One region of the Pantoea sp. y20 genome, then DNA from elsewhere that is predicted to be linked to it. Evidence: riboswitches for the same ligand, from Rfam matches in the RefSeq annotation. Region 1 holds a riboswitch; the other holds the start of a gene.

Region 1 (5,345 bases):
GTAATGGCCAGCCAGCAGCATGATCGGAATCTCCAGCCCGGCGGCGGTGCCCATCAGCAATCCCGCCAGCTTCTCCGGCAGGCCAAGCGTGGTACTGATATACAGCGGCATATCAATGATATACATGGTGTTGCACGCCCACATGGTGACGGAGGCGATAAACAGCAACCGCACCTGACTGTCTTTCCACGGGCTCAGCTGCGTCAGCACCTCTTCAGGCGAGACCACCACGCGCGGTACCGAGGGCAAGGTGCGCCAGATCAGCAGCATGCTTAGCAGGAAAATCCCCGCCGCCACGCAAAACAGCGTCACAAAACCGTAATTAAGCGCCAGCGCAAACGACAGCGGTGGCCCGATCACCCATGCCAACGACAGCTGCGCACGCATCACCGAGCTGAACATCACCACTTCACGCGCCGACTGATCGGCATATTCCCGCGCGAGGGCGAACACCTGCGGAATCGACACGCTGGCCAGCGCCGACAAAAACACGCCCAGCGTCACCAGCGTTAAATAGTGGCGATTGAAGGCAAACAGCAGCGCATTCAGCGTGGCCATCAGGCAGCAAAACAGAATCAGGTTGCGGCGATCGCCCTGATTATCGGAGCGTTTCGCCATCAGTAGGCTGACCACAATCCCCGCGATCGCATTGATGGTAAAGAACAAGCCGACCCAGAACGGACTTACCTGCACTTCGCGCGTCAGAAACAGGCTCAGCGTCGGCGCCTGCAGCGCACCGGCCACGCCGGTCATAAACGACACCGCCATAAACGAGAGGTAGACCGGATTGATGCGACGTTGACGCGTTAACAGCGATTTCATGCAGAAATCCCTTTGCGAATAAAAAAGGTAGAGAAATGAGGGTAGAAGATTCTACAGCAAAACGAAAAAAGCCAGCAGATAAAGCGCTGCTGGCGGTGAAAATGCACCCTACTCAGAAAGGGGTTCCACGTCGGCGGAACCGCTGGCAGAGCGCCATTCATTACTGAATGCCTCCCGCTCTTCCATTGCCGGGCAGTATGCCTCTAATATGAGGCAGGAAAAACTGAGCGATTCTGACAAGGAGTTCCCCTTTTATGTCCTCTTCACGTCTGCAGCAGCAATTTATCCGCCTATGGCAAAGCTGTCAGGGGCAGGATCAGGAAACCACGCTCAGCGAGCTGGCCGATCTGCTGCACTGCTCGCGTCGCCATATGCGTAACCTGCTCAACGCCATGCAAAGCGAAGGCTGGCTGATTTGGCAGGCAGAAGCGGGACGCGGCAAGCGCTCAATGCTGAGTTTTTGCTACACCGGCCTGGCGCTCCAGCAGCAGCGCGCCGAGGATCTGCTGGAACAAGATCGCATCGAACAGTTAGTGCAGCTGGTGGGCGATAAAAACCAGGTGCGCCAGATGATTGCGGCGCATTTAGGCCGCAGCTTCCGCCAGGGCAAACACATCCTGCGCGTGCTCTATTATCGCCCGCTGCCCAATTTGCTGCCCGGTTCGCCGCTGCGCCGCTCGGAAACCCATCTGGCACGACAAATTTTCAACGGCCTGATGCGCATAAATGAGGAAAAGGGGGAAATCGAACCCGATATCGCCCATCACTGGCAGCAAACCTCGCCGCTGCAGTGGCGTTTCTTCCTGCGCCCGGCGATTCGTTTTCATCATGGCCGTGAACTGGAAATGGCGGATGTGATTGCTTCGCTGGAGCGCGTGCGCAGCCAGCCGCTGTTTTCTCACATCAGTAAACTGGATTCGCCCGCGCCCTGGACGCTGGATATCCATCTGAGCCAGCCGGACGATTGGTTGCCGTGGCTGCTGGCCAGCGTCAGCGCGATGATCCTGCCGCGCGAATGGCCCACGTTACGCCAGTTTGCCCGCCAGCCGCTTGGCACCGGTCCGTACAGCGTGGTGCGCAATCAGCAAACGCAGCTGAAGATCGCCGCCTTTGATGATTACTTTGGCTATCGCGCGCTGATTGACGATGTGTCGATTTGGGTGCTGCCGGAGATCAGCGACGAGCTGGTGTATGCCGGAGTCAAGTTGCAGGGCGAAACCGCCGATGAAAAATCGGAAGAGAGTCGTCTGGAAGAAGGCTGCTACTTCCTGCTGTACGATCAGCGCTCCGAGTTGGGTCGCGATGCGCATTTCCGCCGCTGGGTAAGCTATCTGTTTAATCCCATCGCCTTACTGAATCATGCTGGCGTCGGCTATCAGCGTTACTGGTTCCCGGCTTATGGCTTGCTGCCGCGCTGGCACCATCGCCGCGATCTCACCTCCGCCGATAAACCGGCAGGCTTAACTCAGCTGACGCTGAGCTGGTACAGCCATCACGTTGAGCATGAAGGTATTGCTAACGCGCTGCGACCGCTGCTGGCGCAGCAAGGTGTTGAGCTAATTACTCGTGTCGTGAGCTACGAAGCGTGGTTCGAGGGCGAAGGTGAAAGTGATATCTGGCTTGGCAGCGTCAACTTTACCCTGCCGCTGGAGTACGCGCTGTTCGCGCAACTATTCGAGTTGCCGTTGATGCATCACTGCATCCCGATTGACTGGCAAGCCGATGCCGCGCGCTGGCGGCAGAAAGCGTTACCGCTGGCGGAATGGAGCAAACAGCTGATCGACCGCGACTATCTGCATCCGCTGTTCCATCACTGGCTGCTACTGGAAGGGCAACGCAGTATGCGCGGCGTGCGGCTGAATACGCTCGGCTGGTTTGACTTCAAATCAGCCTGGTTTGCACCACCGGAGCTGTGATCCTTTCGCGCTGTCATATAAATGTCTAGAATGAGCCGTTCTCAACGGGGTGCCTTGATATCAGGGCTGAGAGAAACCCGTCGAACCTGATCCGGCTAATACCGGCGTAGGGATTTGAGATGCCTCACGCCTCAGATCCTTTGCGACTCAACATCTCTTCTCCTCAAGGAGCGCAAAGTGTTAAACAAAGTTCTGCCTATGTTGCTGCTGGTTACGGCTCCGGCTTTCGCTGCTAAACCGGTTCTGACCGTCTACACCTACGATTCGTTCTCTGCCGATTGGGGCCCCGGTCCGGCGGTAAAAAAAGCCTTTGAAGCGCAGTGCGACTGCGAATTGAAGTATGTGGCGCTGGAAGATGGTGTATCGCTGCTCAATCGCGTGCGCATGGAAGGCAAAAACAGCAAAGCCGATGTAGTGCTGGGGCTGGATAACAATCTGGTGCAGGCAGCGGAGAAAACCGGCTTGTTTGCCAACAGCAGCGTCGATACCCGCAGCCTAAAACTGCCGGATGGCTGGAACAATCAAACCTTTATCCCGTTCGATTATGGCTACTTCGCTTTCGTCTACGATAAAAACAAACTGAAGAACCCGCCGAAAAGCCTGAAAGAGCTGGTCGAAAGCCCGGAAAAATGGCGCGTGATTTATGAAGATCCGCGTACCAGCACGCCGGGTCTTGGCCTGCTGCTGTGGATGCAAAAAGTGTATGGCGATAACGCAGCTGATGCGTGGCAGAAGCTGGCGCAAAAAACCGTTACCGTCACTAAAGGCTGGAGCGAAGCTTACGGCCTGTTCCTGAAAGGCGAAGGCGATCTGGTGTTGAGCTACACCACGTCTCCGGCTTATCACATTATCGAAGAGAAGAAAGAGAACTACGCCGCAGCCGAATTCAGTGAAGGCCACTATTTACAGGTGGAAGTCGCCGCGCAGCTCGCCAGCAGTAAACAGCCCAAGCTGGCGCAGCAGTTCATGCAGTTTATGGTTTCTCCGGCCTTCCAGCAGACCATTCCCACCGGCAACTGGATGTATCCGGTGATCAAAAGCGATCTGCCAGCCGGTTATCAAGCGCTGCAGGTGCCCGCGAAGGCGTTGCAATTCACGTCAGCCGAAGTCGCCGACCATCGCGCCGCGTGGATCAGCGCATGGCAACGCGCCGTTAGCCGTTAATGCCCGGCTGGTTGATTCCCGGTAGCGCCATCGCGCTGTTGCTGTGCGCGGTGGCGCTGCTGGCGTTTGGTGCATTGGTGGTGGTCGCTCCGGCCACCGACTGGCGCGCGCTACTCGACGACAGCTATTTGCATCATGTGCTGCTGTTCTCGTTTGAGCAGGCGCTGCTGTCGGCGCTGCTGTCGGTGTTGCCCGCGATCCTGCTGGCGCGCGCGCTCTACCGCCGCCGTTTTCCGGGACGCAATCTGTTGCTACGTCTGTGCGCCATGACGCTGGTGCTGCCGGTGCTGGTGGCGGTGTTTGGCTTGCTCAGCGTGTACGGTCGCAGCGGCTGGCTGGCACAACTGTGCGCGACCATCGGCTTTGACTACCACTTTTCGCCGTATGGCCTGCAGGGCATTCTGCTGGCGCACGTCTTCTTTAACCTGCCGCTGGCGACGCGCCTGCTGTTACAGGCATTGGAGAGCATTCCCGGCGAGCAGCGGCAAGTCGCCGCCCAGCTTGGCCTGCGCGGCTGGAATCTGTTTCGCCTGCTGGAGTGGCCGTGGCTGCGCCGTCAGATTCTGCCGACGGCGGCGCTGATCTTTATGCTCTGTTTCGCCAGCTTCGCCACGGTGCTGGCGCTGGGCGGCGGACCACAAGCGACCACGCTGGAACTGGCGATCTATCAGGCGCTAAATTTCGATTACGATCCGGGCCGCGCGGCGCTGCTGGCGCTGTTACAGCTCGCTTGCTGTTTGCTGCTGGTAATGCTGAGCCAGCGCTTTAGCAAAGCCATTCCCACCGGCAGCCAGAGCATTCGCGGCTGGCGCGATCCGCAGGATTCATGGCAGGCGCGCATCAGCGATACGTTGCTGATTGGCCTGGCGCTGCTGCTGCTGTTACCGCCGCTGGCGGCAGTAATCGTCGATGGTTTGCGCGGCGGCGTTGCCGGTGCGCTGCAACAAGCGGCGCTGTGGCAAGCCACCTTTACCTCGCTGCGTATTGCCGTGGGCGCCGGCGTGCTCTGCGTGGTGCTGACCATGATGCTGCTGTGGAGCAGCCGCGAACTGCGGCAGCGCCAGAACAGAGTCGCCGCGCAGGCGATGGAGATGAGCGGCATGCTGATTCTGGCGATGCCGGGCATTGTACTGGCGAGCGGTTTCTTTCTGCTGTTCAACGCCACCGTGGGGTTGCCGCAGCGCGCCGATGGTTTGGTGATCTTTACTAACGCCCTGATCGCCATTCCTTATGCGATGAAAGTGCTGGAGAATCCGATGCGCGATATCAGCGCCCGTTACAGCCAGCTCTGCGCTTCACTCGGCATCTCCGGTTTCAACCGCTTGCGGCTGATTGAGCTGCGCGCGCTGAAACGCCCGATTGCTCAGGCGCTGGCGTTTGCCTGCGTGCTGTCGATTGGCGATTTCGGCGTGGTCGCGCTGTTTGGCAGCGCCGATTTCCGCA
Region 2 (5,345 bases), 480 kb from region 1:
GAATGGTACGCACCGCGTTCATCACATAACCGAGCTCTTGCTCTGGATCCGGCACTGGCAGATTGTCGACATCCGCACGGCAGGTGATCGGATTGGAGAAACGCGGGCCTTCGCCGGTCTCAAAGTAGAGCCCAAGTCCCATCGCATCCGGAATGGTGAGGATATCGCTGAAGAGAATTGCCGCATCCAGCGCATAGCGACGCAGCGGTTGCAGCGTGACTTCACACGCCAGCTCAGCATTCTTACACAGCGACATAAAATCACCGGCTTCAGCGCGCGTGGCTTTGTACTCCGGCAAATAACGCCCGGCTTGTCGCATCATCCATACCGGTGTGACATCTACCGGCTGACGTAACAGGGCGCGCAGATAACGATCGTTCTTCAGTTCACTCATAATGGGCTCTCTCATGCTAAGGCCAGCAGTGTAGCATTTTCACGCCGCGCTGGCGCGGCACAGGGCAACGGTATCTTCAATCAGGCGACGCGCCACCGTGCCGGGCGGCGGCAACAGCGGCAGATCGTCGTAGCGATACCAGCCGGCATCCAGCAGCTCTTTGCCGTCGTGTTGCAGATCGCCGCCGTCATATTCCGCCATATACGCCATCATCAGAGAGTGCGGGAACGGCCACGGCTGCGAGGTAACGTAACGCACGTTTTTCACCCGCACGTTGCTCTCCTCCATCACTTCCCGCGCCACCGCTTGTTCTAAGGTTTCGCCCACTTCGACAAAGCCCGCCAGCACGGTGTAGATATTGTTACGATGACGCGCATGATTGGCGAGCAGGATCTCATCGCCACGGCGGATAGCCACGATGATGCACGGCGCAATTTGCGGGTAATAACGCTCGCGGCAGTGATTGCACAAGCAGGCAAATTCGCGTTTGCTGATGTGCATCTCATGGCCGCAATAGCCGCACCAGCGATGCGAGCGGTAAAACTCCGCCAGCTGCACGCCACGTCCGGCGATTTGGAACAGGCCGACATCCTCATCAATCAGTTGGCGCACGGAGCCCATGCTGTCCGGACGCGATTCACGTACCAGCCAGACATTCTCGCCCTGCCACTCGCCGATCAAAATCGCGTTGCTGCCGCTGAGGCCAAAATCGCTGGCTAAGCCATGCGGCAATTCGCCCTGCGGCAACCAAAGTTTTTGCTCATGGCTGACAACCCACCATCCAGCGTCTAAGCTTGAGATCTCACGTTGCATCTTAATCGTTGTCCTTAGCGTCAAATCGCACGCTGAAATCCTAATATTAAGTGTGTAATAAACAACTATAACCTACCTGGAGCCCCATATGCTTAACCAGTTAGATAACCTGACAGAGCGTGTAGGCGGCGGAAATGAATTGGTTGATTCATGGCTGCGCGCCCGTCGACAGCTGCTCGTCACTTACTACGAGCTTATTGGCATGAAGCCACAAAAAGATGCGTTATCCACGCTGGATGAACAGGCGCTGGACGCATTTTGTCACAACCTGGTGGATTACCTTTCCACCGGCCATTTCAGCGTGTATGAACACATCATTAGTGAGATGCAGGGTGATAGCCCCTTATTCGTCGCTGCGCAGATTTATCCGGCACTGGAGGCGAATACCGATCGCATCATGCAGCTCTACGATAGCCATCTGCAGCAAGCGATTAACGATGATAATTGCGTGGATTTTCAAACCGCGCTCTCCGAAGTCGGCGAGGTGCTGGAATCGCGCTTCACGCTGGAAGATAAGCTGGTGCAACTCGCCTGGGACAACCAGCTGGCGCTTCCGCCGGTTGCCAACGACAGCGCCATTGCCCGCCCGGCTTAGAACCCCGAAGATGTAAAAAACTTGTTATTCAAGAAAAGCCCTCTTATGCTAAATGGGCTTTTTTATTGTCTTCTTTAACGACAATCAAAAGGCAAATTTTGCGGTTTAAGCGTAGCGTGCGCAGCCAGTTTGCACTCGGACAGCGCGCAGGGACCGGAGCGTACACGTAGTACGTGACGGTCACGAGCACTGCCCAGGTGCAAAATGGCAAGCAAAGTAGCTTAAACCACAAAACACCAACTTGTCGGAGTGCCCTCTAGGGCTGAGACCGTTAATTCGGGATCCGCGGAACCTGATCAGGTTAGTACCTGCGAAGGGAACAAGAGTAGACATTATCAGCACGGTGCATGCTGGCGCCCGGCACCGTACCTGTTACTCCTTCCGAACTCTGGACAAGCAACTTCCAACCGTTACCGGAAACTTGCTATGTCTGCTAAAACTTCTCGTCGTGAACAACGCGCTCAGGCGCAAGAATTTATCGATTCCCTGCAGGGAACCGCTTTCCCCAACTCCAAACGTATCTGGATCACCGGCAGCCGCGCGGATATTCGCGTGCCGATGCGTGAGATACAGCTCAGTCCAACGCACATAGGCGGCAGCAAAGAGAATCCGCACTATGAGCCAAATGAAGCGGTGCCGGTTTACGACACCGCCGGGGCTTATGGCGATCCTCAAGCCACCATTAATGTGCATCAGGGACTCGACAGGCTGCGTGCCAATTGGATCGAAGAACGTGACGACAGCGAAACCATCCACCAGCTGAGTTCCCGTTACACGCAGCAGCGTCTGGCGGATGAAGGCCTGGACCATCTGCGTTTTGAGCAGCTGCCGCAACCGCGCCGTGCCAAAGCGGGTCGCCGGGTTACCCAACTGCACTATGCGCGTCAGGGCATCATCACGCCGGAGATGGAGTTTATCGCGCTGCGTGAAAACATGGGCCGCGAGCGTATTCGCGGTGAAGTGCTGTTACAGCAGCATCCGGGTCACAGCTTTGGTGCCAATCTGCCAGAAAATATCACCGCGGAATTTGTCCGTCAAGAAGTCGCCAATGGGCGCGCCATCATCCCTTCGAACATCAACCATCCCGAATCCGAACCGATGATTATCGGCCGCAACTTCCTGGTGAAAGTGAATGCCAACATTGGCAACTCTGCGGTGAGCTCATCTATTGAAGAGGAAGTGGAGAAGCTGGTGTGGTCAACGCGCTGGGGCGCAGACACTGTGATGGATCTCTCAACCGGCCGCTATATCCATGAAACGCGTGAGTGGATTTTGCGCAATAGTCCGGTGCCGATTGGTACGGTGCCGATTTATCAGGCGCTGGAGAAAGTGAACGGCATTGCAGAAGATCTCAACTGGGAGATTTTCCGCGACACGCTGCTGGAGCAGGCGGAACAAGGCGTTGACTACTTCACTATTCACGCTGGCGTGCTGCTGCGCTATGTGCCGATGACGGCCAAACGCCTGACCGGCATTGTGTCGCGCGGTGGCTCGATTATGGCGAAATGGTGCCTGTCGCATCACACCGAAAATTTCCTCTATCTGCACTTCCGCGAGATTTGTGAAATTTGTGCCGCCTACGATGTGGCGCTGTCACTGGGCGACGGCCTGCGTCCCGGCTCGATTCAGGATGCCAACGATGAGGCGCAATTTGCCGAACTGCATACGCTGGGCGAACTGACCAAAATCGCCTGGGAATACGATGTGCAGGTGATGATTGAAGGTCCGGGCCATGTGCCCATGCAGATGATTCGACGCAATATGACCGAACAGCTTGAGCATTGTCACGAAGCCCCGTTTTACACGCTTGGCCCGCTCACCACCGATATCGCGCCCGGCTATGACCATTTCACTTCCGGCATCGGCGCGGCCATGATTGGCTGGTTCGGCTGCGCCATGCTGTGTTACGTGACGCCGAAAGAGCACCTCGGTTTGCCGAACAAAGAGGATGTGAAGCAAGGGCTGATCACCTACAAGATCGCTGCGCACGCGGCGGATCTGGCGAAAGGTCATCCCGGTGCGCAGATCCGTGACAATGCGATGTCGAAAGCGCGTTTTGAATTCCGCTGGGAAGATCAGTTCAATCTGGCGCTCGATCCGCACACCGCACGCGCCTATCACGATGAAACCCTGCCGCAGGAATCGGGAAAAGTGGCGCACTTCTGCTCGATGTGCGGCCCGAAATTCTGCTCGATGAAAATTACCCAGGAAGTGCGTGAGTTTGCCGCCCGCCAACAGGCTGAAGCCCAGCCGATTGAGATGGGTATGGCGCAAATGTCGAACGCCTTCCGCAATCGTGGCGGCGAGATCTATCACGCTGCCGATACCCTTAAAGAGGAAAATGTATGACCGACGCCTTTCCTGCCACAGCCTCAAAGCTGGGGCTGTATCCGGTTGTTGATAGCGTGGAATGGATCGCGCGCTTGCTGGAAGCCGGTGTGCGCACCATACAGCTGCGCATCAAAGATTGTGAAGATTACGAGGTGGAAGATGCGGTGCGCGAGGCGATTGCACTCGGCAAACAGTATCGCGCTCGCCTGTTTATCAATGATTACTGGCGCTTAGCCATTAAATATCACGCTTATGGCGTGCACCTCGGCCAGGAAGATCTCGATGTAGCCGATCTGGCGGCCATTCGCGAGGCGGGATTGCGCCTGGGTTTATCGACGCATGACGATGCCGAGTTAGATCGGGCTCTGGCGCTGCGCCCTTCTTACATTGCGCTTGGCCACATCTATCCTACGCAAACCAAAGATATGCCTTCTGCGCCGCAAGGCGTGGTGGAATTGAAACGCCACCTGGCGCGTTTGCAGAATGTGCCAACCGTGGCGATTGGCGGTATTTCACTGGCGCGCGTGCCGGAAGTGCTGGCTACCGGCGTGGGCAGCATTGCGGTGGTGAGCGCGATTACCCAGGCCGCCGACTGGCGCGCAGCAACGCAGCAGTTACTGTCACTGGTGGAAAATGGAATCGAACCTGCAGAAGCAGTGTAATGCGCGGCAAGTAAAGATGAAACGCTGGAATCTGCCGCGCAGCAGCGTGATGTAGGGGCTGGCGTCATTTCCTGACAAGACTAAAGTGTGCCTGCCCGCTGTCGCTTGCAGCGGGCCAGGGCTGGTCTCAACCTCTCCCAGCCCTGCCTTTCTTCACGTGATCAGGGAGGAGGTATGCACGGATCCATGACTACAAGCCAGCATGGCACGTTCTACCGCTGCGCCGAGTTGAGCTATCGCCTGCTCTGTGTGCTCATTCATTGGCAAACCATAATTCAGGCGCAAGCAGTTGCGATACTTACCCGAGGCCGAAAACAGCGAGCCGACGGCAACCTGCATGTTCAGCTCACGCAATTCGGTATTGAGCCTGACCGCGTCAAATGCCTCTGGCAATTCAATCCACATCAGGAAACTGCCCTGCGGACGCGACACACAAATCCCACACGGAAAGTAGTGGCGTACCCAGCAGCTAAAGGTTTCATAATTGCGTTGATACACCTGACGCATGCGCCGCAAATGCGGCAGATAATGACCAAGACGAATAAACTCG

The links. A riboswitch is a leader RNA that binds a small molecule or an ion and turns the genes downstream of it on or off. The one in region 1 is predicted to bind thiamine pyrophosphate.
Region 2: linked by a shared signal. The riboswitch ahead of thiC (phosphomethylpyrimidine synthase ThiC) and the one ahead of thiB (thiamine ABC transporter substrate binding subunit) in region 1 are both predicted to bind thiamine pyrophosphate.

Annotation. Positions count from the first base shown of each region.
Region 1 is NZ_CM142816.1:768,370-773,714, reverse strand. Features, by position in the region: gene ACYAC5_RS03460 (MFS transporter) at 1-822, opposite strand, end outside; gene sgrR (HTH-type transcriptional regulator SgrR) at 1,077-2,738, shown strand; TPP riboswitch at 2,774-2,869, shown strand; gene thiB (thiamine ABC transporter substrate binding subunit) at 2,916-3,902, shown strand; gene thiP (thiamine/thiamine pyrophosphate ABC transporter permease ThiP) at 3,902-5,345, shown strand, end outside.
Region 2 is NZ_CM142816.1:284,078-289,422, reverse strand. Features, by position in the region: gene hemE (uroporphyrinogen decarboxylase) at 1-394, opposite strand, end outside; gene nudC (NAD(+) diphosphatase) at 434-1,207, opposite strand; gene rsd (sigma D regulator) at 1,296-1,802, shown strand; TPP riboswitch at 2,038-2,138, shown strand; gene thiC (phosphomethylpyrimidine synthase ThiC) at 2,229-4,151, shown strand; gene thiE (thiamine phosphate synthase) at 4,148-4,795, shown strand; gene ACYAC5_RS01295 (aminotransferase-like domain-containing protein) at 4,949-5,345, opposite strand, start outside.